4 regions of the Bradyrhizobium sp. GCM10028915 genome follow, and region 1 is predicted to be linked to each of the others. Evidence: predicted binding sites of a transcription regulator. Region 1 holds the regulator's gene; each other region holds the start of a gene.
What was found. The regulator PhoB, encoded in region 1, activates phosphate uptake and scavenging genes when phosphate is short. The targets are predictions, from matches to a motif close to TGTCATNNANCTGTCAT.
Positions count from the first base shown of each region.

Region 2: ACFQX9_RS05545 (DUF2794 domain-containing protein) is a predicted target of PhoB. The motif match lies at 2,526-2,542, and genes of this name have one in related genera.
Region 3: phnC (phosphonate ABC transporter ATP-binding protein) is a predicted target of PhoB. The motif match lies at 4,446-4,462, and genes of this name have one in related genera.
Region 4: ugpB (sn-glycerol-3-phosphate ABC transporter substrate-binding protein UgpB) is a predicted target of PhoB. The motif match lies at 2,566-2,582, and genes of this name have one in related genera.

Region 1 is NZ_JBHTFN010000065.1:643,459-651,056, forward strand. It holds gene ACFQX9_RS32725 (aspartate aminotransferase family protein) at 1-980, opposite strand, end outside; gene ACFQX9_RS32730 (GcrA family cell cycle regulator) at 1,436-1,948, shown strand; gene phoB (phosphate regulon transcriptional regulator PhoB) at 2,187-2,894, opposite strand; gene phoU (phosphate signaling complex protein PhoU) at 2,917-3,633, opposite strand; gene pstB (phosphate ABC transporter ATP-binding protein PstB) at 3,644-4,465, opposite strand; gene pstA (phosphate ABC transporter permease PstA) at 4,462-5,307, opposite strand; gene pstC (phosphate ABC transporter permease subunit PstC) at 5,312-6,301, opposite strand; gene pstS (phosphate ABC transporter substrate-binding protein PstS) at 6,401-7,414, opposite strand; gene ACFQX9_RS32765 (ATP-binding protein) at 7,558-7,598, opposite strand, start outside.
Region 2 is NZ_JBHTFN010000007.1:49,492-57,089, forward strand. It holds gene ACFQX9_RS05530 (ABC transporter permease) at 1-181, shown strand, start outside; gene ACFQX9_RS05535 (Bax inhibitor-1/YccA family protein) at 452-1,243, shown strand; gene ACFQX9_RS05540 (GNAT family N-acetyltransferase) at 1,472-2,002, shown strand; gene ACFQX9_RS05545 (DUF2794 domain-containing protein) at 2,095-2,463, opposite strand; gene ACFQX9_RS05550 (thioredoxin family protein) at 3,056-3,832, opposite strand; gene acnA (aconitate hydratase AcnA) at 4,067-6,787, opposite strand; gene ccmA (heme ABC exporter ATP-binding protein CcmA) at 7,030-7,598, shown strand, end outside.
Region 3 is NZ_JBHTFN010000057.1:50,057-57,654, forward strand. It holds gene ACFQX9_RS29345 (selenium-binding protein SBP56-related protein) at 1-1,148, shown strand, start outside; gene ACFQX9_RS29350 (hypothetical protein) at 1,226-1,819, shown strand; gene ACFQX9_RS29355 (DUF1045 domain-containing protein) at 1,823-2,521, opposite strand; gene ACFQX9_RS29360 (alpha-D-ribose 1-methylphosphonate 5-triphosphate diphosphatase) at 2,540-3,733, opposite strand; gene ACFQX9_RS29365 (chloramphenicol acetyltransferase) at 3,730-4,389, opposite strand; gene phnC (phosphonate ABC transporter ATP-binding protein) at 4,573-5,382, shown strand; gene phnD (phosphonate ABC transporter substrate-binding protein) at 5,446-6,381, shown strand; gene phnE (phosphonate ABC transporter, permease protein PhnE) at 6,458-7,342, shown strand; gene phnE (phosphonate ABC transporter, permease protein PhnE) at 7,300-7,598, shown strand, end outside.
Region 4 is NZ_JBHTFN010000005.1:89,842-97,439, forward strand. It holds gene ACFQX9_RS03980 (MarR family winged helix-turn-helix transcriptional regulator) at 1-442, opposite strand, end outside; gene ACFQX9_RS03985 (organic hydroperoxide resistance protein) at 598-1,023, shown strand; gene ACFQX9_RS03990 (CaiB/BaiF CoA-transferase family protein) at 1,199-2,416, shown strand; gene ugpB (sn-glycerol-3-phosphate ABC transporter substrate-binding protein UgpB) at 2,649-3,965, shown strand; gene ugpA (sn-glycerol-3-phosphate ABC transporter permease UgpA) at 4,013-4,894, shown strand; gene ugpE (sn-glycerol-3-phosphate ABC transporter permease UgpE) at 4,894-5,742, shown strand; gene ACFQX9_RS04010 (sn-glycerol-3-phosphate import ATP-binding protein UgpC) at 5,748-6,827, shown strand; gene ACFQX9_RS04015 (Hsp20 family protein) at 7,122-7,547, shown strand.

The DNA of each region.
Region 1 (7,598 bases):
TCGCTGACGACATCGCCGTGACGGTCGATCACGGAGGCGAGCTTCTGCTTGAGCAGCAGCGACATCCTCTGCACGTGGTCGAAGAAGCCGGGCTTGAGCATGACGTCGAGCACGGCGTTCGCAGCCGCGATCGCGAGCGGATTGCCCCCGAAGGTCGAGCCGTGCGAGCCCGGCGTCATGCCGGACGCCGCTTCCGCGGTCGCAAGGCAGGCGCCGATCGGGAAGCCGCCGCCGAGCGCCTTGGCCAGCGACATCACGTCGGGTTCGACGCCAAGGCGGCGGTACGCGAACAGATCGCCGGTGCGGCCCATGCCGGTCTGCACCTCGTCGAAGGCGAGCAACAGACCCTTCTCGTCGCAGAGCTGGCGCAACGCCCTCAGGAAGGCGGGCGTTGCCGAACGCACACCGCCCTCGCCCTGGATCGGCTCGATCAGGATGCCGGCGGTCTGCGGACCGATTGCCTTTTTCACGGCATCGAGATCGCCATGCGCAACCTGGTCGAAGCCCTCCATCGGAGGGCCGAAACCTTCGAGATATTTTGCCGATCCCGTTGCGGCCAGCGTCGCCAGCGTGCGGCCATGGAAGGCGCCTTCGAAGGTGATCATGCGATAGCGGTCGGGATGACCCTTTGCGGCGTGATAACGGCGCACGACCTTGATCACGCATTCCAGCGCTTCGGCGCCGGAATTGCAGAAGAACACGAAATCCGCGAAACTTTCATTGCACAGGCGGGCGGCGAGCTTTTCGCCGTCCGGGCTCTGGAACAGATTCGACATGTGCCAGAGCTTCGTGGCCTGCTCCTGCAACGCCGCGACCAGCGCCGGATGGGCATGGCCGAGCGCATTCACCGCCACCCCGGAGGTGAAATCGAGATAGCGCTCGCCATTGGTCGCGATCAGCCAGCAGCCTTCGCCACGCTCGAAACCAAGGTCGGACCTGGCGAAAACGGGGAGCAAATGCGGCGCTGCGCTGTTAGTCATGATGGTCACTTGAATGTTGCGGACGGAGTGAGCGTGCATTGCGCAACGCACCATCGACCGGCCCGGAAAACGAAACGTGCCGCCTCTTGAGGGCGGCACGTGCGACTATCTTAGGCCTGGTGAAACGGGTGTCAATGCCGCCCGGAAAGCCTCGCGAAACGCTGAATCCGTAGTCTTGCGGTGCCGATTTTGCGGGATATGGCCACGGAACATGTGGAAGCGAGTCGGCGGACTCTTGCGCGGGAGTCACGCCATATTGTAGCGTTTGGATTGTCAGATACGACATCTCGTGCAGTGGTTCTGATCTTTAAGTCCTTATGTACCGGCGTAAACGTTCGGGCGTTCAAGACGCGCCCGGCGAGCCTTAAGGGATTCTGGCGGCACGGGTTTTTGAAGGCTTAGGCATTCGCTGCGAGGCCCCAGGATGGCTGGCGCGCAGCGAGGGAAAGGGTGCAATGACGGTTTTGACCTGGTCCGATGATCGCGTCGAGCAGCTGAAAAAGCTCTGGGAGGCCGGACTTTCGGCCAGCCAGATCGCGGCGGAGCTCGGCAATGTGACCCGCAATGCCGTGATCGGCAAAGTGCACAGGCTCGGCCTTTCGGGCCGCGCCAAGAGCCCATCATCGGCAGCGCCGCGGCCGCGCAAGGCGCGCCCCGCGCAGCACATGATGCGGGTGAGCCGCCCGATCTCGCGCGGCAACACCGCGCTGGCGCAGGCCTTCGAGGTCGAGGCTGAGCCGGATCCGGTCACCTACGACAACGTGGTGCCGATGAGCCAGCGGCTGTCGCTGCTGGAATTGAACGAGGCGACCTGCCACTGGCCGGTCGGCGATCCCTCGAGCCCGGACTTCTTCTTCTGCGGTGGAAGGGCGCTGTCCGGACTGCCCTATTGCGCCCAGCACTCGCGCGTTGCGTACCAGCCCGCGTCGGATCGGCGCCGCGCACCGGTAAAGCCGGGTCCCCGTTAGTCGTCACGCGAAGACAGTTCAACAATTTCAGTGTCGTCCCGGCCTAGTGCGCAATTGCGCACGGGGGGCCGGGACCCATACTCCGAGCACGCAATAATCGTGCGGAAGGGGTCACTCCGAGTCTTCGCCAAACCACGTTCGGTGGTTATGGGTCCCGGATCAGCGCTCGCTTCGCTCGCTTGTCCGGGACGACGGCTGAGAATGCAGGGACAGCTCGCCAACAAACAAGCCTGCAACCCTACACCTGCTCCGCCTTCGCGAAGCGATCATCCAGCGCGTAGCCGGCGCCGCGGACGGTGCGGATCGGGTCCTGCTCGCGGCCGAGATTGAGCAGCTTGCGCAGGCGACCGATATGCACGTCGACGGTGCGCTCGTCGATATAGATGTCGCGACCCCAGACGCTGTCGAGCAGCTGCTCGCGCGAGAACACGCGCCCCGGATGCTCCAGGAAGAACTCCAGCAGGCGATATTCGGTCGGACCGAGATCGATCGGCCGGCCCGAGCGCGCCACGCGGCGCTTGTCACGGTCGAGCTCGATGTCGCCAAAAGCAAGGACGGTGGCGAGGCGCTCCGGGCTCGCGCGCCGCAGCAGGCCTTTCACGCGCGCCAGCAGCTCCGGCACCGAGAACGGCTTGACGATGTAATCGTCGGCGCCGGTCGCAAGACCCCGCACCCGCTCGCTCTCCTCGCCGCGCGCGGTGAGCATGATGATCGGAAGCTGCTTGGTCTCGGGACGGGTGCGAAGCCGCCGGCACAATTCGATGCCTGACAGGCCCGGCAGCATCCAGTCGAGCACGATCAGATCGGGGATGTGCTCCTTGAGGCGGGTGTCGGCGTCGTCGCCGCGCATCACCGTCTCGACGTCATAGCCGTCGCCTTCGAGGTTGTAGCGGAGAAGCTCGGTCAGGGCTTCCTCGTCCTCAACCACCATAATGCGTGCGCCCATCGGGTCGTCGCTCCTTAAGTCTTCAGGTGTTCGGTACCGTGTTGGCAAAGGTCGTCATGTCGCCCTTCGGCCGCTTGTCGGTGATCGCCTGGCCCTCGATCATGTAGAACACGGTCTCGGCGATATTGGTGGCGTGGTCGCCGATCCGCTCGATGTTCTTGGCGCAGAACATCAAATGGATGCAGAACGAGATATTGCGCGGATCCTCCATCATGTAGGTGAGGAGTTCGCGGAACAGCGAGGTGCAGATGGCGTCGACTTCCTCGTCGCCCTTCCACACCGCCATCGCCGCCGGCAAATCATGCGCGGCATAGGCGTCCAGCACCGACTTGACCTGCTGCTGCACGAGGTCGGTCATGTGCTCGAGGCCGCGGAACAGCTTGAGCGGATGGAAGTCCGTCTCCAGCGCCGCAACCCGCTTGCCCATGTTCTTGGCGAGGTCGCCGATGCGCTCGAGATCGGTCGCGACGCGCATGGCGCCGACGATCTCGCGCAGATCGACCGCCATCGGCTGGCGGCGGGCGATGGTGAGCACCGCACGCTCCTCGATGCGCTTCTGCAGCGCGTCGAGCTCGGTGTCGATGGCGACGACGCGCTGGCCGAGCGGGACGTCGCGGCGGATCAGCGCGTCGACGGACTCGACGATCATGCGCTCGGCGATGCCGCCCATCTCGGCGACCAGGCGAGTGAGTTCCTGGAGGTCGGTGTCGAAGGCCTTTGCGGTATGTTCAGAACCCATGTCGCGTCTCCTAGCCGAACCGGCCGGTGATGTAATCCTGCGTGCGCCGATCGGACGGCGACGTGAAGATCTTGCTGGTGTCGTCGAACTCGATCAACTCGCCGAGATACATGAAGGCGGTCTTGTCGGAGACGCGCGCCGCCTGCTGCATGTTGTGGGTGACGATCGCAATCGTGTAATCCTCGGACAGCTCCTGGATCAGCTCCTCGACCTTGGCGGTCGAGATCGGGTCGAGCGCCGAACAGGGTTCGTCGAACAGGATCACCTCGGGCCTCACCGCGACGGTGCGGGCGATGCAGAGGCGCTGCTGCTGGCCGCCGGAGAGCGACAGGCCGGAGGCGTTGAGCTTGTCCTTGACCTCGTTCCACAGCGCGCCGCCGCGCAGCGCCTTCTCGACGCGGCCGTCCATCTCGGACTTCGAGATCTTCTCATAGAGACGGATGCCGAACGCGATGTTCTCGTAGATCGTCATCGGGAACGGCGTCGGCTTCTGGAACACCATGCCGACGCGGGCGCGCAGCAAATTGAGGTCCAGCCTGGGGTCGAGGATGTTGGTCTGATCGAGCATCAGCTGACCGGTGGCGCGCTGGCCGGGATAGAGGTCGTACATCCGGTTGAAGATGCGCAGCAGGGTCGACTTGCCGCAGCCCGACGGTCCGATGAACGCCGTAACACGGTTGGCGCCGAGCGTCAGGTTGATGTTCTTCAGCGCATGGTGCTCGCCGTAATAGAAGTTCAGGTTACGCACGGTCACCTTGGGGGGCGCCTCGGGCAGCACCGCCGCGTGCGGCAGTCCACCGGACGCGCTCATCGACACGGAAAGATCACTCATTTTGCGGTCCTCTCGGCGCCAAGGATGCGCGCGAAAATATTAAGGGCAAGAACGGTCAGGGTGATGAGCAGCGCCCCGCTCCAGGCCAACTGCTTCCAATAGGCATAGGGGCTCTGCACGAAGTTGTTGATGGTCACAGGCAGGTTCGCCATCGTCTTGTTCAGGCCGAGGCTGAAGAACTGGTTCGATAGCGCGGTGAACAGCAGCGGCGCGGTTTCACCGGCGACGCGAGCGGTCGCGAGCAGCACGCCGGTGATGAGACCCGATCGGGCAGCCCGATAAGCGATCCGCTTGATCACCAGCGAACGCGGCAGGCCGAGCGCCGAGGCCGCCTCGCGCAACGCGTTCGGCACCAGCAGCAGCATGTCCTCGGTCGTGCGCAGCACCACCGGGATCACGATGACCGCGAGGGCGAGCGAGCCTGCGATCGCCGAGAAGCCGCGCATCGGCACCACCACGGCGCCGTAGATGAACAGGCCGATGATGATCGACGGCGCCGAGAGCAGGATGTCGTTGATGAAGCGGATCACCGAGGTCAGCCGGTCATTGCGGCCGTATTCGGCGAGATAGGTGCCGGCGAACATGCCGAGCGGCGCGCCGATGCCGACGCCGATCACGGTCATGATCAGCGAGCCGACGATGGCGTTGAGCAGACCGCCCTCGTTCGATCCCGGTGGCGGCGTGTTTTCGGTGAACAGCTGGACATTGAGTCCCGCCAGCCCGTTGTAGAGCAGCGTGATCAGGATCAGCGCGAGCCAGGTGACGCCGAAGGCGGTTGCGGCGATGCAGAGCCCGCGGACGACGATGTCCTTGCGGCGGCGGCGTGAATAGATCGGATTCATGGCGCTAATTCCCCGCCTTCTTTTCCAGCCGCATCAGCATCAACCGCGCCGCTGCGAGCACGAAGAACGTCAGCACGAACAGCAGGAGGCCGAGCAGGATCAGACCGGACTGGTGCAGGCCGTCGCTCTCGGCGAACTCGGATGCGATCGCCGCCGAGATCGTGGTGCCCGGCGCAAAGATCGATGACGAGATCCGGAACGAGTTGCCGATGATGAAGGTCACCGCCATGGTCTCGCCGAGCGCGCGGCCCAGCGCCAGCATGATGCCGCCGATGACGCCGACCCGGGTGTAGGGGATCACCACGCTGCGGACGACTTCCCATGTGGTGCAGCCGACGCCGTAGGCGGCTTCCTTCAGGACCGGAGGCACCGTCTTGAACACGTCGACCGAGATCGAGGTGATGAAGGGCAGCACCATGATGGCAAGGATCAGCGCGGCATTGAACAGGCTGAGATAGGACGGGGGACCTGCGAAGATCGCGCCCAGCACGGGAACGCCGTCGAAGATCTTGATCATGAAGGGCTGGAACGTGTTGGCCAGGAACGGACCCAACACGAAGAAGCCCCACATGCCGTAGATGATCGAGGGAATACCGGCGAGCAGCTCGATTGCCATGCCGATCGGGCGGCGCAGCCATTGCGGGCAGAGCTCGGTGAGGAAGATCGCAATGCCGAGACCCACGGGAATGGCGATCAGCATCGCGATGAAGGAGGTGACGAGCGTGCCGTACATCGGCCCGAGCGCGCCGAGCACCGGCGGATCTGCGGAGGGCGCCCAGCGCTGCGTCCACAGGAAGGAGACGCCGTATTCTTTCATCGCCGGGAAAGCGCCGACGATCAGCGAAATGATGATGCCGCCGAGGATCAGAAGCACCGAGATCGCGGAGAGCCGCGTAATCCAGTAGAAGGTAACGTCGCCGAGCTTGAACGCGCTCAAGGCCTTGGCGCGGTTATACGGTCCGGCGTCGTCGATTACATCGCTCTGAACGGCCATCTCTGCCACGCCGATCCCCTGTACCAGATAGTATACGTTTTTTGTTGGTCCGTGCCCCGGATGCAGCGCAGCGCATCCGGGGGCACGAGCGTCGCGAACCTAGCTCTTGATGTCGGCAGCCCAGGTCTTCTCGATCAGCTGAACGACCGGATCCGGCATCGGGATGTAGTCGAGCTCTTCAGCCGCCTTGCCGCCGCTCTTGAAGGCCCAGCGGAAGAATTTGATGGCTTCCTGCGAGGCCGCCTTGTCGGTGGCGTCCTTGTGCATGAGGATGAAGGTCGCCGCCGTGATCGGCCAGGATTTCTCGCCGGGCTGGTCGGTCAGGATGACGTAGTAGCCGGGAGCCTTGGCCCAGTCGGCGTTGGAGGCGGCCGCCTGGAAGGCTTCGACGGTGGGCTGCACAGGCTTGCCGGCCTTGTTGATGAGACCGGTGTAGGTCAGCTTGTTCTGCTTGGCATAGGCGTACTCGACATAGCCAATCGAGTTCTTGGTCTGGCTGATGTTGCCGGACACGCCTTCATTGCCCTTGGCGCCGACGCCGACCGGCCACTCGACCGCGGTACCCTCACCGACCTTGCTCTTCCAATCCGCGCTGGCCTTGGCGAGGTAGTTGGTGAAGTTGAAGGTGGTGCCCGAACCGTCCGAACGGCGGACCACGGTGATGGCCTCCGAGGGCAGCTTCACGTTCGGGTTGAGCTTCTTGATCGCGGCGTCGTCCCATTTGGTGATCTTGCCGAGATAGATGCTGGCCAGCGTCTCGCCGTCGAACACCAGTTCACCGGGCTTCACGCCCTCGATGTTGACGACGGGCACGATGGCACCCATCACCATCGGCCACTGGACGAGGCCGTCCTTCTCGAGCTGCTCGGCCTTGAGCGGCGCATCGCTGGCGCCGAAGGTCACGGTCTTGGCCTGGATCTGCTTAATGCCGCCGCCGGAGCCGATCGACTGGTAGTTCAGACCGTTGCCGGTCTCCTTCTTGTAGGCGTCGGCCCATTTGGAATAGATCGGGAACGGGAACGTCGCGCCGGCTCCGGTGATGTCGGCAGCAAAGGCCGCCGTCGTCGATGCGGCGACCATGCCAGCAGCGACGAGTGTTTTGAGGAAATTCATGCTGGTCTCCATACAGGGGAGCGAAGCGCCATCCGCGCCCGATCGCGCTCCCCGTGCCGCCCCTTTAGGAGCGGACAGCTGAGCTTTTACGAAGGTTTGGTGACAGTCGGATGACAGTGTTAAGCAGCTGAAATCGCTGGAATTTAGCTCAGAGCCGCAGGCTTGCCCTGGGGAAAACAGGCGG
Region 2 (7,598 bases), on a different contig from region 1:
CGCCGGCAGCGTCGCGGCCTGGATGATCGTGACCCGGCTGATGACCCTCACTTTCGTCTGGCAGGGCGGCAGCGCAGCCGGCGTGGTCGCGGCTGCCTTGGTCGTCACGGTCGGCCTCGGGCTCGCCGGCACCCTGCTGGCGTTGAACAAAAAGCCCGCCACGGTGTTGCGGAATTTGTGACAAATGGTAGCGGGCGGCGGCACGGGAGCGAAATCGCACGATTCCAGCGATTAACCACGTCCGCTCGTCTGGATTGCAGGGAAGGGCGACATTCAGCCGCGCGTGGACGGTTGCAGCGAATGTGTTAGTTTCCCACATATCGAATGGGTTCGGAGCCCCGATTGTGAGCCAGAATTTAGTCGGCAGACATCGGTATCCGAGATAGAATTTGACGAACCGGCGGCATGGCGACCCTCATGCCGGACCGGACCAACCAACGGGAATTCGACCATGTCGGACCTAGACCGCAATTACGCTTCTCCTTTCGGCAGGGCCGCCGGGCGTGTTGACGCCGCGACGGTCGATGCCGGCCTGCGCGCCTACATGCTGCGCATCTACAACTACATGAGCATCGGCCTGGCCATCACCGGCCTTGCCGCCCTCGGCGTCTACATGGCCGCCGTGACGGACGTTCCGACCCCGGAAGCCGTGCGGGTCGGCAAGCTGTTCCTGACGCCGTTCGGCTACGCGATGTTCGTCAGCCCCCTGAAGTGGCTGTTCATGCTCGCGCCGCTCGCCATGGTGTTCGTGATCTCGGCAGGCATCAACCGGCTCGCTCCTTCGACCGCCCAGATCCTGTTCTGGGTGTTCGCGGCACTGATGGGCGTCTCGCTGTCCTCGATCTTCCTGGTGTTCACCCACACCTCGATCGTCCGGGTGTTCTTCATCACCGCGGCGACCTTCGGCGCGCTCAGCCTCTACGGTTACACCACCAAGCGTGACATGAGCGGAATGGGTTCGTTCCTGTTCATGGGCCTGATCGGCATCGTCATCGCGAGCCTGGTGAACCTGTTCCTGGCGAGCTCGGTGCTGCAGTTCGTCGTGTCGGTGGTCGGCGTGCTGGTGTTCGCGGGCCTCACCGCCTGGGATACCCAGCGGCTGAAGAACGACTACATCTACGGTTACGCTTCGGCCGGCGGTGACATCGCAGAGCGTGCGGCCATCACCGGCGCGCTGTCGCTGTACCTGAACTTCATCAACTTGTTCACGCTGCTCCTGCAGCTCCTCGGCCAGCGCGACTAAGCGCCCGGCCCAGAGCGAACGACACCAGCCCCGGCCGAGAGGCCGGGGTTTTTGTTTGGGGCGAGCCTCTCAACACCCACCGTCATTGCGAGCGCAGCGAAGCAATCCAGAGTCCCTCCGCTGGTGCATTTCTGGATTGCTTCGTCGCAAGGGCTCCTCGCAAGGACGGAGTATGAGGAAGCACGGTTGCCTCTTCCAGCCGCCCCGGGAAGGCTCTAATCTTGCGGCATGTCCGTACCCGATATCAGGCCCACCACCGAGGCCGACCTCCCCGCCATCACGGCCATCTATCGGCAGGCTGTCCGCGAGGGCACCGCGACGTTCGAGCTGGAGCCGCCCGACCTTGCCGAGATGACGCGCCGCTACCGCACGCTGATCGATGGCGGCTACCCCTATTTCGTCGCCATCCTCGACGGGCGCGTCGCCGGCTACGCCTATGCCGGTGCCTACCGGCCCCGCCCGGCCTACCGCTTCACGGTCGAGAACTCGATCTATCTCGATCCATCCTTCCACCGCCGCGGCATCGGGGCGCTCCTGCTGGAGCGGCTGATCGTCGAATGCGAGGCACGCGGCTTCCGTCAGATGATCGCGGTAATCGGGGATTCCACCAATGCCGGCTCGATCGGCGTGCACACCAGGGCCGGCTTCAAAATGATCGGCACGCATCCCAGCGTCGGGCTGAAATTCGGCCGCTGGCTGGACACGGTAATGATGCAGCGGAGCCTCGGCGAGGGCGCCAAGAGCGTGCCGGGGAAGTAAGGCCCGTAGCCCGGGTGAGCGAAGCGATACCCGGGAACGCTGCAAGCAAAGACCCGGATGTCGCTACGCTCGCCCGGGCTACTGGATCCCTGCTACACCACCGCCAATTTGCGATCGATCACCAGGAGCACGCGCTCCAGTTCGTGGCCGCGGCGCAGGATCAAGCCCGTCGCCGAGATCACGCTGTACATGCCCTGCTTGCGCGCGAGGCGCGGATCCTTCTCGATACGATAGATCGGCACTTCCGAGGCGCGGCGAAAGACCGAGAACACAGCGCGATCCCTGAGGAAGTCGATGGCATAGTCGCACCACTCGCCTTCGGCAACCATCCGGCCGTAGAGATTGAGAATACGGTGCAGCTCGAGCCGGTTGAACGTCACGCGGCTCAGTTGCGCATTCGAAGCGGCGGGGCGCGCTGCCGCACGCTGTTCGCTCGGATCGGTGTCCTCCGACAGACTCATAGGCCGCCTCCTGTCGCATCAGCATGACCGCGTCCGCGAAGACCGTCCCTCGACCGCGGATCATGACGGTTGCATGATCGCGCCAACTGTTCCCCACCGCAAGGGCCCTTAGAAGGACCTTGGAATCGGAGCCAATCCGCCCACACGCAGCGGTGGAACTCTGTCGCGGCAAACCGTCACGGGATCGTTAGCAGGAATCATAGTGTCGCCGCTTTTCCGCCAAGCGACTGCCGCCCTGCGTTGCGAAAAGACCTATGTGCGTTGACCCGGTCCTTTCGGTTCCGGATTCCTCAGCCCCCAGCCCCCCGGGGCCGTCAGGATCGGGTCTGTTCGCACGACAAGGAGGGCCAACGCGAGTTGGTCCTTTTTTGTTTGAGTCGATTTGTTTGGGTCGGGATGTTTCTGCCTCGACGGATATCTCAGCATCTCAGCAAAAACCCTTTCCCCTCATCCTGAGGAGCCGCGAAGCGGCGTCTCGAAGGATCGAGGCCGAGCTGCCTCAGCAGGGCCTGCATGGTTCGAGACGGCGCTGACGCGCCTCCTCACCATGAGGATTGAGAGTGTGCTTGAGTCGGACGATTCGAAGTGCGCGTCAGTGCAGCGACGTGTACGCCGCGCCCAGCATCGGGCCCGGTCTCTCCCGGCTGCCGTCCTGGACATAGACCACGGCACCGTCGACGCCGTCACGCGTGAGGTTCTCGATCGGCACCGTCCAGCTTTCCGGGCGGCCGGTCCAGTCGCCGACCTTCAGCAGGTTGCGCACCACGTTGTGATAGATCACTTGCTGTCCGCGATTTTCGCCGCGGCTGATCGCGATCGGCACCGACTTCGCAATCGAGCAGATCCAGACCTCGCCGTGGGACGCCGTCGGCTCCTTGCTCGCGGCCACCGAGACGTTGATCTGCTTGCCCGCGAGCGACATCGTCACCGGCACGCTCATCACACCAGTGCCCGTCTCGGTTTTGCCGATGGCGCTTTCGATGCCGGTGCGGTCGCTGCCGACGACATGCGTGGAGCCGTTGACCACGACCTGCGGCGTGTAGACTTCGCGGTCGCCGCGCATGCGCGAATAGGCACGCTGCCGTGCAGAGAAGCGCGAATCGGCCAATGTGTCCTTCCAGCCGAGATAGTCCCAATAGTCGATCGGCATGCTCAGCGCGATGATCGAGGGATCGCGGGCGAGGTCGCCGATGATCTTGTCGGCCGGCGGGCAGGAGGAGCAGCCCTGCGAGGTAAACAATTCGACAACGGCGCGAGGATCAGCCTCGGCAGGGCGGATGACGGCGACGATTGCACAGAGACCAAGAGCTCCCGACCAGAGGGCACCGGACCAGCGTGAAACCAGATGAGAAGCCGTCATTGTTGTCATGTCGAACGCCGCACACCATTGCTCGTGAGAGGGAAATCTTACCGCCGGATGGTCACCGTAATCTTACGGGCCTCACACATTTGTTGTCCGTCCAAGAACCGTACAAGGGGAGGTTCTGTGCCGGGCGGGCCCATCTGAAGCCTGCCGCAAACGCGTGAAGGCGGCCTTGTGATAGGCCGCCTTCGTGTAACCTACTACTCACTTCGCAGTGAGCCACCGTTCACAAATCCGCGCTTACGCCGCGAGCTTGCGTAGCACGTAGTGCAGGATGCCGCCGTTGCGGTAGTATTCGAGTTCGTCCAGCGTATCGATGCGGCAGAGCAGCGAAACGCGCTGCAGCGAACCGTCGCCGGAGACAATCTCCGCGGTCAGCTTCTGGCGCGGCTTGAGGTCGCCAACGAGGCCGCGCAGCGTGACCTTCTCGTCGCCCTTCAGACCGAGCGACGACCAGGAGGTGCCGTCCTCGAAGGTCAGGGGCAGCACGCCCATACCGACCAAATTGGAGCGGTGGATGCGCTCGAAGCTCTGGCAGATCACGGCGCGCACGCCGAGCAGACGGGTGCCCTTCGCGGCCCAGTCGCGCGAGGAGCCGTTGCCGTATTCGGCGCCGGCGAACACCACCAGCGGCACCTGCTCCTGCTGGTATTTCATCGCGGCATCGTAGATCGACATCTGCTCGCCGTCGGGCCAGTGCTTGGTGAGACCGCCTTCCGGAATATTGCCGTCGGCGCCCTTCAGCATGAAGTTCTTGATGCGGATATTGGCGAAGGTGCCGCGCATCATGACTTCGTGGTTGCCGCGCCGCGTGCCGTACTGGTTGAAGTCGGCCGGACGCACCTGGTGCTCGCTGAGATATTTGCCGGCGGGCGAGGTGAGCTTGATCGAACCGGCCGGCGAGATGTGGTCGGTGGTGATCTTGTCGCCGAACATGGCGAGGATGCGGGCCTCGACGATGTCGGTGACCGGCTCCGGCTCCTTCTTCATGCCTTCGAAATAGGGCGGGTTCTGCACATAGGTCGAACTCATGTTCCAGCGATAGGTTTCGCTCTCGACCGTCTTGATCTTGCGCCAGTTGGTGTCGCCCTTGAACACGTCGGCATACTTCTTCTTGAAGATCGACGCGGTCACGAACTTCTTCATGAAGGCGTTGATCTCCTTGGTCGTCGGCCAGATGTCCTTGAGGTAAACCGGCTTGCCGTCCTTGCCTTCACCGAGCGGCTCGACGGCGAGGTTCTTGGTGACGGTGCCCGCGAGCGCGTGGGCGACCACGAGCGGCGGCGAAGCCAGATAGTTCGCCTGCACGTCCGGCGAGACGCGGCCTTCGAAGTTGCGATTGCCGGAGAGCACCGCAGCCGCGACGATGCCGTTGTCGTTGATCGACTTCGAGATCTCCTCGGGCAGCGGACCGGAATTACCGATGCAGGTGGTGCAGCCGAAACCGACCAGGTTGAAGCCGACCTTGTCGAGATCGGCCTGGAGACCGGAATCGGCGAGATAGGCCGCCACCACCTGGCTGCCCGGGGCGAGCGAGGTCTTCACCCACGGCTTTGCCTTGAGGCCCTTCGCGGCGGCGTTGCGCGCCAGAAGACCGGCGCCGATCAGCACGCTCGGGTTCGAGGTGTTGGTGCAGGAGGTGATCGCGGCGATCACGACGTCGCCATGGCCGATGTCGAAGTTCTTGCCGTCGACGGCGAAGCGCTTCCCCGGCTCCTCGGCCTTCTTGTATTCGCTGGCGAGCGCGAGCGAAAAGCCCTCGGCCACGGACGGCAGCGCAATGCGGCCTTCGGGGCGCTTCGGGCCGGCCATCGAGGGCACGACATCACCGAGGTCGAGCGTCAGCGTTTCCGTGAACACCGGATCGGGCGACTTGGCGGTACGGAACAGCCCTTGCGCCTTCGCATAGGCCTGCACCAGCGCGACGCGCGCCGAGGCGCGGCCGGAGGTCTTGAGATAATCCAGTGCGGCGGCATCGACCGGGAAGAAGCCGCAGGTCGCGCCATATTCGGGCGCCATGTTGGCGATGGTTGCCTTGTCTGCGACCGAGAGATGGTCGAGGCCGGGGCCGAAGAACTCCACGAACTTGCCGACGACGCCGAGCTTGCGCAGCATCTGCGTCACCGTCAGCACGAGGTCGGTCGCGGTGACGCCTTCCTTCATCGCGCCCTTCAGCTTGAAGCCGACGACGTTGGGCAGCAGCATCGACAGCGGCTGGCCGAGCATGCAGGCTTCCGCCTCGATGCCGCCGACACCCCAGCCGAGCACGGCAAGGCCGTTGACCATGGTGGTGTGGGAATCGGTGCCAACCAGCGAGTCGGGATACGCGACCTCGAAGGTGCCGGTCTTCTTGCCGACCGTCATCTTCTCCTTCTTGGTCCACACCGTCTGGGAGAGATATTCGAGATTGACCTGGTGGCAGATGCCGGTGCCGGGCGGCACGACGGAGAAGTTCGAGAACGCCTTCTGGCCCCATTTCAGGAACTCGTAGCGCTCCTGGTTCTGCTTGTATTCCTCGGTGACGTTCTTGCCGAAGGCCTTGTTGTCCCCGAAGAAGTTCACGATCACGGAGTGGTCGATGACGAGATCGACCGGCACCAGCGGATTGATCTTCTCGGCGTCGCCCCCGAGCTTCTGCATCGCGTTGCGCATCGCGGCGAGATCGACCACGGCGGGCACGCCGGTGAAGTCCTGCATCAGCACGCGCGCCGGGCGGAAGGCGATCTCATGCTCCAGCGACTTCTTGCGCAGCCACTTCGACACCGCGACGATGTCTTCCTTCTTGACCGAGCGGCCGTCCTCGTTGCGGAGCAGGTTCTCGAGCAAAACCTTCATCGAGTAGGGGAGTTTCGAAATTCCCTTCAGACCATTCTTCTCGGCCGTGGGCAGGCTGTAATAGACATAGGTCTTGGCGCCGACCTTGAGGGTCTTTTTGCATTTGAAGCTGTCGAGCGAGGTCATGTAGGAAATCCCAATTGTCAGTTATACCCGGCAGGGTATTTTAACACCGTCAGCGTAGGCAGGCTGAGTCACTTGCAGGGGCAGGTTGAGTTGCCGCATCAAGTAGTTCCGGGCTTATAGAAGCTTTCTAACCGCGCCGCCACAGCCACAATCGTGCCGCCGCAATCCGCGAGCCAAAAATTCCCATACGCTACCCCAAGTTTTCCTGAGGCCTGGCTTTGAGCGGATCGATACGAGGCAAGATGCAGCTTTCCGGACGCGGGGTCAGTTGCGTGCGGGGCGGGCGCGAGGTGTTTTCCGCGCTCGATTTCGAGGCCGGCTCCGGCGAAGCCGTGGCGGTCGTCGGCCGCAACGGATCGGGCAAGACCTCGCTGCTGAGGCTGATCGCGGGCCTGCTCATTCCGGCGAGCGGCACGATCGCGCTGGACGGGGGTGACGCCGAGCTGACGTTGCCGGAGCAATGCCACTATCTGGGTCATCGCGACGCCCTGAAGCCAGCCCTGAGCGTGGCGGAGAATCTGACGTTCTGGGCCGATTTTCTCGGCGGCGAGCGTTTCGACACCGGCAAGGGACTCGCCACCGTCGGGCTCGACCATGCCGCCGATCTGCCCGCCGCCTTCCTGTCCGCCGGCCAGCGCCGCCGGCTGTCGCTGGCCCGCCTGCTCACCGTCCGCCGCCCCGTCTGGCTGTTGGACGAGCCGACCACGGCGCTCGATGTCGCGGGACGGGACATGTTTTCCGGATTGATGCGCGGGCACTTGGCGCGCGGCGGCCTGATCGTCGCCGCCACCCATGCCCCGCTCGGGATCGA
Region 3 (7,598 bases), on a different contig from region 1:
GGCATGCCTTCATCGAGCGGCGCTATCTCATCATCCCCGGGCTGCGCTCGTCGCGGATTTACATCATCGATACCAAGCCCGATCCGACCAAAGCCAAAATCCACAAGATCATCGAGCCCGAGGAAGTCTTCAAAAAGACCGGCTATTCGCGGCCGCACACCATCCATTGCGGGCCGGACGGCGTCTATGTGAGCACGCTCGGCGGCGGCGGCAAGGACGGCACCAACGGGCCTCCAGGCGTCTTCATCATGGATTGCGAGACGTTCGAGGTCCTTGGACGATGGGAGATCGACCGCGGTCCGCAGACGCTGCACTATGATTTCTGGTGGAACCTGCCGCGCGACTACATGGTGACGAGCGAATGGGCATTGCCGCCGCAGTTCGAGAACGGGATCGTCCCGGAAGATCTGCTGGCGAACAAATATGGCCATCGTCTCCACTTCTGGGATCTCCGCGCCCGTCGCAACGTGCAGACCATCGACCTCGGCGCCAATCATCAGATGGCGCTGGAGGTACGGCCGGCGCACGATCCGGTTCGCGAATACGGCTTTGTAGGCGTTGTGGTCGACACCACGAATCTCGAAGCCTCGATCTGGACCTGGTGGCGCGAAGGCGGAAAATTCCATGCGGAGAAGACGGCGACGATCCCGCCCGAGCCTGCGCCAAAGGAGAAGCTCCCGCCGCTGCTTCAGGGCTTTGGCGCCGTGCCGCCGCTGGTGACCGACATCGACCTGTCGATGGATGATCGTTTTCTCTATGTCTCGTGCTGGGGCACGGGTGAAATGCGCCAGTACGACGTGAGTGATCCGCGAAAGCCGAAGCTTGCGGGCTCGGTTCACATCGGCGGCATCGCGCGCCGCACCCCCCATCCGAACGGCAAGGCATTTGCGGCCGGTCCGCAGATGGTCGAGATCAGCCGGGACGGCAGGCGGGTGTACTGGACCAATTCGCTCTATTCCACCTGGGATGACCAGTTCTATCCCGATGGCGTTCCGGGTTTGGAAGTCATGGCCAATGTCGGTCGCAATGGTGGCCTCGAGCTCGACAAGAACTACTTCGTGAGCTTCCCCGACGGATATCGTGCGCACCAGATCAGGCTGGAGGGCGGCGATTGTTCGACGGACTCCTTTTGCTACCCGTCGGCCTAGATTGGGCACACGCGAGCCTCGGCTGGCTGTGGCTCGCTCTTGTTGCGAGCGGTCTCTATCACGGGGTCAATCCGGGAATGGGCTGGCCGCTCGCCGTTTCGGCCGGGCTCATGGACAAGAGCCCGCGCGCGCTCTTTCGTGCGTTGTGGGCTCTGGCCGCCGGACATCTCCTGGCAACGCTTCTCGTGCTGCTGCCATTCGCGTTCCTGCTCGTGCTGGCCGAGTGGCAGCGTTCGATCCAGCTCGGCGCGAGCCTTTTCGTCATCGGCTTCGGCGTCTATCGGCTGGTCGAGCGGCGCCATCCGCGCGCGCTGGCACGAATTCCGCCGACGCAATTGGCGCTCTGGTCATTTGCCGTTGCCATTGCTCACGGCGCCGCCTTGATGCTCGTGCCGATCTATCTCGGGCTCTGCCAGGCCTTCGAACTCGATGCCGGCCATGAGGCCGCCGGCGCGCTGATGAAGGCGAGTCTCGGGATGGCGGTTCTGGTGTCTTTGGTGCACGTCGCTGCCATGGTCAGCGCCGGCGGATGTCTGGCGTGGCTGGTCTACCGCCATCTGGGATTGAGGTTCGTCTCGCGAAGCTGGTTCAATCTGGATGTAATCTGGGCCACCAGCCTCATTCTGGTTGGCGTTGTGGCCTTCGGCTTCAATCTCGCGAGCTGGCACTGACGCTTACTGGGTCAAAGCCCACTCGCCGATGATGCGGAAGCGAGCCTTGGCGTGGTCCTGTTTGAACAGCGCGACGCGATCGATCGCAAGCGTCTTGAGGCCGAGCGCAGCAAACCTTCCCTGCAGCATTTCCAGAATCGGCCCGCGCCGCTCCACGTCGAGCCGGCCCGTCAACGTCATGTGGAAACGGAATTCCTCCATCACGTAAGGATAGCCCCAGCGGTCGAGATAGTGGCGCTGCCGTTCGCTCAGCTTCTCCGGCTTGCGCCGCGCACGGTCTTCCGCGCTCAGCGGCGCGCGGAAGGAGTCGAAGTCGCGCGCGCAATCGGCGGCGAGCTGCTGGAGTTCGCCGACCGGCTCCCCGGGAATGACGGCGATGAAGCCGCTGATGGAATCGACGACCGGGCGGATCACCGGAATTGCGCGTGCCCTGCCGGCGAATGTCGCGCAGGCCGCAACAAGCTCGACCTCGCGCCTGTCGGACGCCAGCGCCATCGGCGCCTTCAGCGTGGCGTGAAAGCCGTATTTGCGGGGATCGGCGGTAACATCACGCCAGTCCGGCGCGAGACGCGATGCGTCGGCGGGAAACGGCAGCTCGTTGCCGGTATAGGCATCGTAGCCGAGCAACTCCGCGCCGAAGCGGGTGAGCGCGCTGTCGCTGCCTGCGGCAAAATAGATCGCGTAGCGGGGGAAACTCGTCATCGTCCGAGCATAGCGGGTTTATGCCGCGGCGACAGCTTGGCGCGGGGTAGCTGGCATGCCAAGCAACCGCGTCGCCTCGGTGAGATGCACGAGCTTGCCGCCTGATATCACGGCGATCAGCCGCGGCCGCAGCGGCATGCTGTCGTCGACCAGCAGAATGTCCGCGCGCCGGCCTTCCGCGAGCACGCCGCGATCTGCAAGACCGGTCGCGCGCGCGGGCGCGGCGGAGACCAGATTCCAGGCCTCGGTCAGCGGCAGCACGCCATCGGCGGCGAGCCGGAACGCAGCGAGCAGCTGCGCGGGATAGTAGTAGTCCGAGGCCAGAACCGAGCAGAGCCCTTTGGCGATCATGTCGGATGCCCTGGTCCAGCCCGTGTGGCTGCCTCCGCGCACGACGTTCGGCGCGCCGTAGACGATGGCGTCACCGTGGCTTGCTGCCGCCCGCGCTGTCTCCTCGTTGATCGGAAACTCCGCAATCGCCACGCCCATGGCGCGAAAGCCTTCGCGCATCGCCGGCGTCGCATCATCGTGCGAGAGCATCCGCACGTCGGCGGCGCGGGCCGTCGCGGCCAGCCGTGACACGGAAGCCGGCACATCCGCGGCGCGGGACATTATGTGTCCGACCAGCCGGTCGAATTCCTCGCTCGACAGGCCGGTGCGCTCCACCATGCGATTGCGCTTGCGCGGCTTGGCCATGTCCCCAACCGTGCCGTCCATGTGGTCGTTGAAGGCGAACAGGTCGACGCGGCCCTCAGTGAGCCATTGGCTGATCTCGGTTTCGGCGTCGAGATTGTAGGTCTCGTGGCGCAGGTGAAAGCGGGTGTCGGCGGCGAATTGCGGGCGCTGCCGTTCGATCGCCTCCATCAGGCTGCGCGCATTGCCGGCGCTGCGCAGGCCCGGCTCCCACGAACAGGTCGTGGCGTGAAAAACCGTGGTGATGCCGTTGCTGATCGCCTGGCGGTCGCTGTCGGCGAGCGCGACGTCGATCGGGAAATCGACCCCGGCGCGCGGCATCATCTGTCGCTCGAAGGCATCGCCATGCAGATCGACGATGCCCGGCAGGACCAGCAGATCGCGCGCCTTGATCGCCAGCCGCGCCCGGCTGCGCGAGGCATTGATCTCTGCGATGTCCGTTCCGGACACGAGAAGCGACGTTTCGGCGAACTCGGAGCCGATCAGGGCCCGCCCGCCCTCGAGGAATATGTCTGTCACGCGACCGCGCTTCGTTTGCTGGCAGAAGAGGGTGCCCCTGCTTCGTATGCCGTGAGGAAATCCTCAATCCCGAGCTTGCGGAAATTGGGCAGGGCTTCACGCAACTTGTCGTGATCCCAGTCCCACCAAGCGAGCCTCGCAAGCCGCCCCGCAACCTCTTCCGAGAACCGCCGGCGAACGATGCGCGCCGGATTGCCGGCAACGATGGTGTAGGCCGGCACGTCCTTGGTGACGATGGCGCCGGCCGCGATCACCGCGCCGGTGCCGACGTTGCGGCCCGGCAGCACGATCGCGCCATGGCCGATCCAGACGTCATGGCCGATATGGACGTGATGCTGGCGCCGCCAGTCGAAGAACTCGGTGTCGTCGCTCTCGCCTTCGAAATAGGCGCTCGAACGATAGGTGAAATGCGCCTGCGTGGCGCGGTGCATCGGGTGATTGCCCGGATTGATCCGCGTCATCGCCGCGATCGAGCAGAATTTTCCGATGGTGGTGTAGGTGATCTGGGCGTCGTTCACGACATAGGAGTAATCGCCCATCGTCACTTCGTGCAGCATCGTGCGGGCGCCGACCTCTGTGTAGGCCCCAAGCCTGGTGTCGTGCAGCTTCGCCGAGGAATCGACAGTCGGCTGGAGCGAAAGAGCTTTGGCGGCCATGTTGTATCCGAACGAGAGGGCGAGTGTTTCTCTTCGAGCGGCTTGATGACAATGTCATGACGGCGCGATGACAGGGGATGAACAGGGGATGAGGTGTGTAGGATCGCCGCATCGCAACGTCCGTGTCACACAAGTGTCAAGCGCCGGCGTTAGCGGTGGGTCCCAGCTACTCTGGAGCCCTGCATGCTGGTGGTTGAAGGTCTGACGTGTCGCTTCGGCGTGAAAGCCGCGGTGGACGACGCCTCGTTTCAAGTCTCTCCCGGCGGCTTCGTCGGCGTGATCGGACGGTCCGGCGCCGGCAAGTCGACCCTGCTGCGGACCATCAACCGTCTCGCGACCCCTTCGCAGGGTCGCATCCTGTTCGACGGTCTCGACGTCACCGCGCTACGCGGCAAGGAGCTGCGGCAGTGGCGGGCGCGCTCGGCGATGATCTTTCAGCAGTTCAATCTGGTCGGCCGGCTCGATGCTCTCACCAACGTTCTTATGGGACGGCTCGCGACGATGCCGGCCTGGCGCTCGCTGTCGCAGAGCTGGCCCGAGCAGGACAAGGCGCTGGCGATGTCCGCGCTCGAGCAGTTCGACATCGCCCCACTCGCAGCCCAGCGCGCCGACCAGCTCTCCGGCGGCCAGCAGCAGCGTGTCGCGATCGCCCGCGCGCTGGTGCAGCAGCCCGACATCATCCTTGCCGACGAGCCGATCGCCTCGCTCGATCCGCGCAACACCAAGATCGTGATGGATGCGCTTTTGCGCATCAACAAGCATTTCGGCATCACCGTGCTCTGCAATCTGCATTCGCTCGACCTGGCGCGCAGCTATTGCGACCGCCTGATCGGCATGGCGCAGGGTCGCGTGGTGTTCGACGGCGCGCCGGCCGAGTTGACCGAGCACGTTGCGCGCGAGCTCTACGATCTCGAAGCCGCCGAAGTCATGGGCGGCACGCCTGCACCGGTGCGACAGGGCATTCCGGCGCTTGGAACGGCGGCCGCCGCCTGAGCTGCGCCGCATCAGGACTTACCAATTTTGCGTCAACCGACCTCAACCAATGAAGAGGCTATCATGATTACTCGCAGATTGATTCTCGCCGGCGCCGCCGCGCTCGCGTTGACGACTTCGGCCTCCGCCGAAGACTGGAAAGCCAAATATCCCGAGCTGACCTTCGCGGTCATTCCGGCGGAAAACGCCTCGGGCGTGACCGAGCGCTGGGCGCCGTTCATGAGCTATCTCTCCAGGGAATTGGGCGTGAAAGTCACGCTGCGCATCGCCAACGACTACGCTGCCGTGATCGAAGGCCAGCGTGCCGGCAACATCCACATCGCGAGCTATGGCTCGGCTTCGTTCGCTCGCGCCCGCCTGACCGGCGTCAAGACCGACGCCTTCGCCAACGACATCAACTCCGACGGCTCCACCGGTTATTACTCGGTGTTCTTCGTCAAGGCGAGCAGCCCCTACAAGAGCATCGATCAGCTCAAGGGCAAGAACCTCGGCCTGGTCGATCCGAACTCGACCTCCGGCAACAACGTGCCGCGCTTCGAGCTCGACAAGATGGGCATCGCGGACGCCGACACCTATTTCAGCAAGGTCGTCTTCACCGGCAGCCATGAGAACGCGATCCTGGCACTGGCGCAGGGCACCGTCGACGTCGCCGCCAACCAGTGGACCAGCGACGACGATTCGACATTGGCGCAGATGTTGACCAAGGGCATGCTGAAGAATGCCGACGGCTCGGCGATGAAAAAGGACGATTTCCGCATCATCCACAAGTCGGCGCCGATCATCAACGGTCCGTATGCCTACAATTCCGACCTGCCGGAAGAGGCCAAGGCCGCCATCGCGAAGGCGTTCTTCGACGCGCCGGCCAAGGACAAGGCTGCCTTCGACCGCCTACAGGACGGCCAGAAGAAAGGTTTTCATCCCGCGACCAGCAAGGATTGGGATGGCACGATCGAGCTGATCAAGTTCGTCGATGCGCTGCGTAAGAAGAAGGCGTCCTGAGTTTCGGGACGATGCCACTGGAGCCGGGTCGATGGACCCGGCTCTTTCTCTTTGATCGACCACCTTTCCTGATCAGATGACCGTCGCGGTTTCGATTCTCCCCGAGCAGCAGCTCGCCGTGCTCAACGCCGCCTATCGCCAGGCGGTGGCGCGCAAGCGGCTCCGAATCCTGTCTGGAGCCGTGATCTTCGCCGCAGCACTGTGTCTGGCCGCGATCGGCGCTGAAGTGAATCTGCGCACGCTGTTCGCCCACTTTGGCAACTTCATCAGCTATTTCGACCGCATCCTCACACTCGACACCGGCCAGCGGGTCTGGACCGATGTCGGCGAGTGGCTCTGGGGCTGGCGCAAATGGCTGAGGATGCTGGGCGAGACCCTGCTGATCTCCTATGTCGGCACGCTGATCGGCGCGACTCTTGCGTTCTGCCTGAACTTCTTCGCCGCTGAAAACACCTCGCCCGCGCCCTGGCTGCGTTTCATGGTGCGGCGCCTGCTCGAATTCGCGCGCACGGTGCCCGGCATCGTGTTTGCGCTGATCTTCGTGATCGCCTTCGGGCTCGGTCCGATGGCCGGCGTGCTTGCGATCGCGATCCACTCCACCGGCGCGCTCGGCAAGCTGTTCTCGGAGATCGTCGAGAATGCCGACATGAAGCCGGTCGAAGGCGTCCGCTCGACCGGCGCAAGCTGGCTCTCCTGCATGCGCTTCGCCATCCTGCCGCAGGTCACGGCAGGCTATGCCAGCTACGCGCTGCTGCGGTTCGAGATCAACGTCCGCGAGGCCTCCGTGATGGGCTTCGTCGGTGCCGGCGGCATCGGCCAGGAGCTCGTCGTCGCCATCCGCAAGTTCTATTACTCCGACGTCAGCGCCATCCTGCTCACCATCATCGTCACGGTCTTCATCATCGACATCAGCACCGGATGGCTGCGCGGCCGTCTGTTCGGCAAGGAGGCGCGGACGTGACGGGACCGCAGGAGACCGACACTGCGGCGCTTCGCGCGCGCTATCCTGACGTGTTCGACCGGCCGGCCTCGGCGCGGCTCGCCATGCCGACGATGAGCGTCGCGACGCTCGCGATCCTGATTTACGGCCTCGTCGATCTCGACTTCTCGCCGTCGCGGTTCGTCGCGGGCCTCAACCAGCTCGGCTGGATCAGCCTGATGATGATCCCGCCGGATCCCGGCTCGTCGCTGCCGGTCTATCTGAAGGCGCTGGGCGA
Region 4 (7,598 bases), on a different contig from region 1:
TCAACCGATCGCGCAACGCCACAATCTCGTCCTTCATCGCGACAAGTTCCGAGACCGAGCAGTCCGATGCCGCCAGGATCGATTGCGGCACGGCCCGCGCCTTGTCCTTCAGGGCCTGGCCCTGCGCGGTCAACGCGATCAGCACCTGACGTTCGTCCTCGCTGGAGCGCGTGCGCTTGACGAGGTGGGCCGCCTCGAGGCGCTTGAGCAGCGGCGTCAGCGTACCCGAATCCAGGTGCAGCTTTTCGCCGATGCTCTTGACCGGCACGTCGTCGCGCTCCCACAGTACCAGCATCACCAGATATTGCGGATAAGTCAGGCCGAGCCGGTCCAGCAGCGGCTTGTAGACGCGGTTGAAGGCATGCGCGGCGGAATAGACCGCGAAGCAGATCTGGTTGTCGAGGCGCAGCGGCGCGTCCGCTGCCGAATGTTTCCGGGGCATCGAGAATCTCACAGGACTTGCTCCATTCTGGGGCCGGCCGTCGCTACATTCAATTGCGAACAATTAAATGTGAGACGCTATAATTTCAATTGCGCGCAATCTAATTGCCTGCGATAAAGATGGCGCCCCCACCCCGAAAACACAGGGAGACAAAAATGTCAGTGAACGTCCTCTACAAGACCAGCGCAAAGGCCACCGGCGGCCGCGACGGCCATGCCGCGACCCTCGACGGCGCGCTCGACGTCAAGCTCACCACGCCGAAGGAGCTCGGCGGCGGAGGCGGCGCCGGCAACAATCCCGAGCAGCTGTTTGCTGCGGGCTATGCCGCCTGCTTCATCGGCGCGATGAAGTTCGTGTCCTCGCAGGGCGGCCCCAAGGTTCCGGCCGACGCCTCCGTGACTTCGACCGTCGGGATCGGCCCGCGCGCGGCCGGCGGCTTCGGTCTCGACATCGACCTTGCCGTCTCGCTGCCAGGCCTCGCCCGCGCGGAAGCCGAGGCGCTGGTCGAGAAGGCGCACCAGGTGTGCCCGTATTCCAACGCGACGCGCGGCAATGTCGACGTCCGCCTGACGGTGGTCTGACCGGTTTCGGTGAAGCGGCTGGCCCGGGATACCCCCGGGCCGGCCGCTTCCCTTTATTTGCCATCTCGCGGGATTGCGGCGAGCGGCCTGCATGACGCCCTACACGCGAAGCCATTGCCGGCTCGGACGAACCTCGTTAGGCCTGTGATCACATCGACACAGGGGACGCGAAGGCATGACTGAAGCCGCCAGTTCTGGAGCTGCCATGGGTGCAATGAGCGGCCTGCGCGTCATCGATCTGACGCGCGTGCTCGGCGGCCCCTATTGCACCCAGATCCTCGCCGACCATGGCGCCGACGTGATCAAGGTCGAGCCGCCCGCAGGCGACGAGGTACGCGACTGGGGCCCTCCCTTCCACGAGGAAGACGCGGCCTATTTCATCGGCATCAACCGCAACAAGCGCTCGATCGGCCTCGACCTCGCCTCCGAGGGCGGCCGGACCGTGCTGCTCAAGATGCTGGAGAGCGCCGACGTCCTGATCGAGAACTTCAAGCCGGGCACGCTGGAGAAATGGGGCATCGGCAACGAGGTGTTACGCGAGAAATTTCCGCGCCTCGTGCATTGCCGGATCTGCGGCTTCGGCGCCGACGGCCCGCGCGGCGGCAATCCCGGCTATGACGCCATCATCCAGGCCATGACCGGCATGATCGCGGCGACCGGCTCGCCCGAGAGCGGACCGATGCGGATCGGCGTGCCGCTGGTCGACATCGGCACCGGCCTCTATGCGGCGATCGGCATCTTGATGGCGCTGTCGGAGCGGCAGCGCTCGGGCCAGGGCCAGTTCCTGGAGACCACGCTGTACGAGACCGGTCTCGCCATCATGCATCCGCACACCGCGAATTATTTCATGCATGGCAAGCCGCCGTCGCTCACCGGCAACGAGCATCCCAACCTCGTGCCCTATGCGATCTTCCCGACCAAGACCGACGACATCTTCATCGGCGTCGGCAATGACGGCACCTTCCGCAAGCTCGCCAAGGAGATCGGCAAGCCCGAGCTCGGCACCGATCCGCGCTTTGCGCGCAACAAGGATCGCATCGGCAATCGCGAGGCGCTGCGGGCCGAGCTTGCCGCCGTGTTCAGCCAGCACGAGGCCGAGCCGCTGTGCAATCGCCTGCTCGCCGCGGGCCTGCCCGCCGGCCCCGTGCAGAAGATCGACCAGGCATTGACCAACCCGCACACGATCGCGCGCGGCGATATTATCGAGAAGGATTGGTACAAGGGCGTGGCGTCGCCGATCCGGCTCGACCGCAGCAAGCCGAGCCTGCGGCGCCTGCCGCCGAAATTCAGCGAGCACGCCGCCGAGGTCCTGGGCGAATTCGGCTACTCCAGGTCCGAGATCGACGCGATGGTCGAGCAGGGCACTGTCTGCGGCCCCGAGCGCAAGCGCTAGCGCCCTCGCCTTCCACATCCCACGGCAATGCCGCAGTGCGGTGCGGGCGCTCTGTGCACCGCGAACGAAGGACGCTGCGCGCGCGGCATTCGCCTATTTGACGGCTTCCCTTTTCCAGCGCTTGCCGCTTTCGTTTCGGCCGCTTACACAGTCATGTGAACGTCATATGGCGCTGCTAGCGCAAGCGATCATTTTTGACGGCCCAAGAGAACGGCCAAGGGAGGTTTACTTGATGGCTCTTCGACAATTTGGAGCGGCTGCCGCTATTGCACTCACGGTTGGACTATCGGCCTCGCCGGCCTTGGCCGTGACCGAAATCCAGTGGTGGCACGCGATGACCGGCGCCAACAACGACGTCATCGTCAAGCTCGCCACCGACTTCAACGCGTCGCAGAGCGACTACAAGGTGATCCCGACCTACAAGGGCAACTATCCCGATACGATGAACGCCGGCATCGCGGCGTTCCGCGCCGGCAACGCCCCGCACATCATGCAGGTGTTCGAAGTCGGCACCGCGACCATGATGGCCGCGACCGGCGCCGTGAAGCCCGTCTACAAGCTGATGGCCGACGCCGGCGAGAAGTTCGACCCCAAGATCTACCTGCCCGCCATCACCGGCTATTATTCGACGTCGAAGGGCGAGATGCTGTCCTTCCCTTTCAACTCGTCCTCGACCGTGATGTGGGTGAACCTCGACGAGCTGAAGAAGGCGAACGTAGAGATCCCGAAGACCTGGCCCGAAACGTTCGAGGCCGCCAAGAAGCTGAAGGCTGCCGGTCATGACACCTGCGGCTTCTCGGGCTCCTGGATCACCTGGGTCAATCTCGAGCAGCTCTCGGCGTGGCACAACGTGCCGCTCGCCAGCAAGGCCAACGGCCTCGACGGCTTCGACACCGTGCTCGAGTTCAACGGACCGCTTCAGGTCAAGCATCTAGAAACCCTGGTCGAGCTGCAGAAGACCAAGACCTATGACTACGCCGGCCGCACCAACACCGGCGAAGGCCGCTTCACTTCGGGCGAGTGCCCGATCTACCTGACCTCGTCGGCCTTCTTCGGCAACGTCAAGGCGCAGGCCAAGTTCAACTTCACCGCCGTGCCGATGCCGTATTATCCGGACGTCAAGGGCGCGCCGCAGAACTCGATCATCGGCGGCGCTTCGCTGTGGGTGATGGGCGGCAAGTCGGCCGAGGAATACAAGGGCGTCGCGAAGTTCCTGACCTTCCTCTCCGACACCGATCGCCAGGTCTACATCCACAAGGCCTCCGGCTACCTGCCGATCACCAAGGCGGCCTACGCCAAGGCGAAGGAAGAAGGCTTCTACAAGGATCAGCCCTATCTCGAGACCCCGCTGCTCGAGCTGACCAACAAGGAGCCGACCGAGAATTCGCGCGGCCTGCGCCTCGGCAACATGGTGCAGCTGCGTGACGTCTGGTCGGAAGAGATTGAGCAGGCGCTGGCCGGCAAGAAGACCGCCAAGCAGGCGCTCGATGCCGCCGTCGAGCGCGGCAACACGATGCTGCGGCAGTTCGAAAAGACCGCCGTCAAGTGAGGCAATGAGCGGCAGGCCGCGACCCGGCCTGCCGCTCTGCTGGCATCATGCAAAAGCAAGCCATCTTCCAGTCAAGACTGTTACCGTACGCGCTGGTTGCGCCGCAGCTCGCGATCGTCCTGATTTTCTTCTATTGGCCGGCCCTGCAGGCGGTGATCCAGTCCTTCCTGCTCCAGGATGCGTTCGGTCTGTCGACCACCTTTGTCTGGTTCGAGAATTACGTCGAGCTGTTCAAGGACGCAGCCTATTTCGAGGCGATCGTCCGGACCTTCTTGTTCTCGTTCGCCATCGCCGTCTCGTCGCTGTCCTTTGCGCTGCTGCTCGCCGTGATGGCGGACAAGCCGCTGCGTGGCTCGATGCTCTACCGCACGCTCCTGATCTGGCCCTATGCGGTGGCACCGCCCGTGGTCGGCGTGCTCTGGATCTTCATGCTGCATCCCTCGCTCGGCGTGCTCTCGCGCTATCTGCGCAATATGGGCGTCGACTGGAATCCGCTGCTCGACGGCGACCAGGCCGCGGCGCTGATCATCCTCGCCGCCGCGTGGAAGCAGATCTCCTATAATTTCCTGTTCTTCCTCGCCGGCCTGCAAGCGATCCCAAAGAGCGTGTTCGAGGCCGCCGCGATCGACGGCGCCCGTCCGATGCGGCGGTTCTGGACCGTGACCTTCCCGTTGCTGTCGCCGACCATCTTCTTCCTGCTGGTGGTCAACATCGTCTACGCCTTCTTCGACACGTTCGGCATCATCGACACGATGACCCGCGGCGGCCCCGGAACGTCGACGGTCACGCTGGTCTACAAGGTCTATTCCGACGGCCTGCTCGGCGGCAATCTCGGCAGCTCGGCGGCGCAGTCGGTGATCCTGATGGTCATGGTCATCGTGCTCACCGGAATCCAGTTCCGGTTCGTCGAACGCAAGGTGACCTACTGATGGTCGAGGAAGAGGGCTTCCGGCGCTACATCGCCCACATCATCCTCTGGATCGGGATCGCGGTCGTCGCCTTCCCGGTCTACATCGCGTTTGTCGCCTCGACCCAGGACAACGCGCTGATCGCCAACGGGCAGATGTCGCTGCTGCCGGGCGGTCATTTCTTCGAGGTCTACTACCAGACCATTTTCGTCGGCACGAGCGGATCGACCCGCGAGCCCGTCGGCAACATGATGCTGAACTCGCTGGTGATGGCACTGCTGATCGCGGTCGGCAAGATCGCGATCTCGATCATCTCCGCCTATGCGATCGTCTATTTCCGCTTTCCGTTCCGGATGCCGATCTTCTGGATCATCTTCATCACCCTGATGCTGCCGGTCGAGGTCCGCATCTATCCGACCTACAAGATCGTCGCGGATCTGCACATGCTCGACAGCTATGCGGGCCTGTCGCTGCCGCTGATCGCCTCGGCCACCGCGACGCTGCTGTTCCGCCAGTTCTTCATGACGGTCCCGGACGAGCTGCTGGAAGCCTCGCGCATCGACGGCGCCGGTCCCTTGCGCTTCTTCTGGGATACGCTGCTGCCGCTGTCGCGCACCAACATGGCGGCGCTGTTCGTGATCCTCTTCATCCTTGGCTGGAATCAATATCTCTGGCCGCTGCTGATCACCACCCGCGACGACATGCAGACCATCCAGGTCGGCATCCGCAAGATGATCACCACCACCGACGCGCTGACCGAATGGCCGATCGTGATGGCGACGGCCGTGCTCGCGATGCTGCCGCCGGTGTTCGTCGTCGTCGTGATGCAGAAACTGTTCGTGCGCGGACTCGTGGAGACGGAAAAGTAAATCCCATGGCTAACGTCACCCTGCGCAACGTCCGCAAAACCTATCCCGGCGGCTTCGAGGCCATCAAGGGCGTCAACGTCGATGTCGGCGACGGTCAGTTCTGCGTGCTGGTCGGGCCCTCCGGCTGCGGCAAGTCGACATTGCTGCGCATGGTCGCGGGCCTCGAAACCGTCACCGGCGGCGAGATCGACATCGGCGGCCGCATCGTCAACCAGATCGAGCCCGCCGACCGCGACATCGCGATGGTGTTCCAGAACTACGCGCTCTATCCGCATATGAGCGTGTTCAACAACATGGCCTACGGCCTGCGCAACCGCGGCATGAAAGAGGCCGAGGTCAAGACCCGCGTCGACGAAGCCGCGCGCGTGCTCGAGCTCACCTCGATGCTGGAGCGCAAGCCGCGCCAGCTCTCCGGCGGCCAGCGCCAGCGCGTCGCCATGGGCCGCGCCATCGTGCGCCAGCCGAAGGTGTTCCTGTTCGACGAGCCGCTCTCCAATCTTGACGCCAAACTCCGCATCGCGATGCGGGTCGAGATCCGCAAATTGCAGCGCCGGCTCAACACCACCTCGATCTACGTCACCCACGACCAGCTGGAGGCGATGACGCTCGCCGACATTCTCGTGGTGATGAATGGCGGCCAGGTCGAGCAGGTCGGCAATCCCTTGGCGATCTACGAGAAGCCGGCGACGACCTTCGTCGCCTCCTTCATCGGCGCGCCACCGATGAATCTGATGTCGATTCGCGCCGACGAGATCAAGTCGCAGCTCGGCAGCACCGACGCCGGCATCCTCGGCATTCGCCCGGAGGATTTCGTCATCACCGACCAGACCCCGGCCGGCGGCGTCGCCCTTCCGCTCACCGTGGAAGCGATCGAGCGCGTCGGCGCCGAAACCTTCGTTTACGGCACGCGGGCCCAGGACGAGCAGCGCATCGCCGCCAACCCCGGCGAACTGCCGCCCGGCGAGGTCATCGTCCGCATTCCCGGCTCAGAGGCGCCGCCGATCGGCGAGAAGATCCGCGTCGCAGCAATGCGCCAAAAGCTGCATCTGTTCAGCGGCGATGGGCGGACGCGGATCGAGGCCTGACCGGGTTCCGCTGGGCCGTCGATTAAAAAACGCGAAAACAACCCCATGCACAGTAGAAGGGGGTTTGTTTTTGTTGAGAAAAATCACACCGCAATTTCGTCGGGCCGGCTTGTGGCAGGCGTTTCGCGCCATGGCGACAAGTCAGCTTTTGTGCATGGCAGAGCGGGTGAGCTGCCAGTCCACAGCCCCGGCTACGTCCTTGAACCCACACGCGGATATGCCCATATTGCTGATCAAGGGGTGCCTGTACGGGCCCTGATGCACCAAAGTCGCTTCGAGAGGACTTTGTAAACTATGTCTCGTGTTCCCACGCTTTCCAGTCCCTTCCTTCTGGGCTTCGACGAGATCGAGCGCGTGCTCGATCGGGTCGTCAAAGGCGCCGACGGTTACCCTCCCTACAATATCGAGAGGTGCGACCGGTCGGAGGGCCAGCCCGAGCGTCTGCGGATCACGCTGGCGGTCGCCGGATTCACCCGCGACCAACTCGATGTAACCATTGAGGAAAACCAGCTCGTCATTCGCGGGCGGCAGCAGGACGACAAGACCCGGCAATACATCCATCGCGGCATCGCCGCGCGCCACTTCCAGCGCACTTTCGTGCTGGCGGAGGGGATGCTGGTGCTGGGTGCGGATCTGAAGAACGGATTGCTGGCGATCGATCTTGCCCGGCCGGAACCGGAGAGGATCGTTAAGACAATCGCTATCAATGAGCACGAATAATGGAACGAGTAGCGGACTCGACCGCTTAGTTTCGAGAGAGGAGTCGAGACC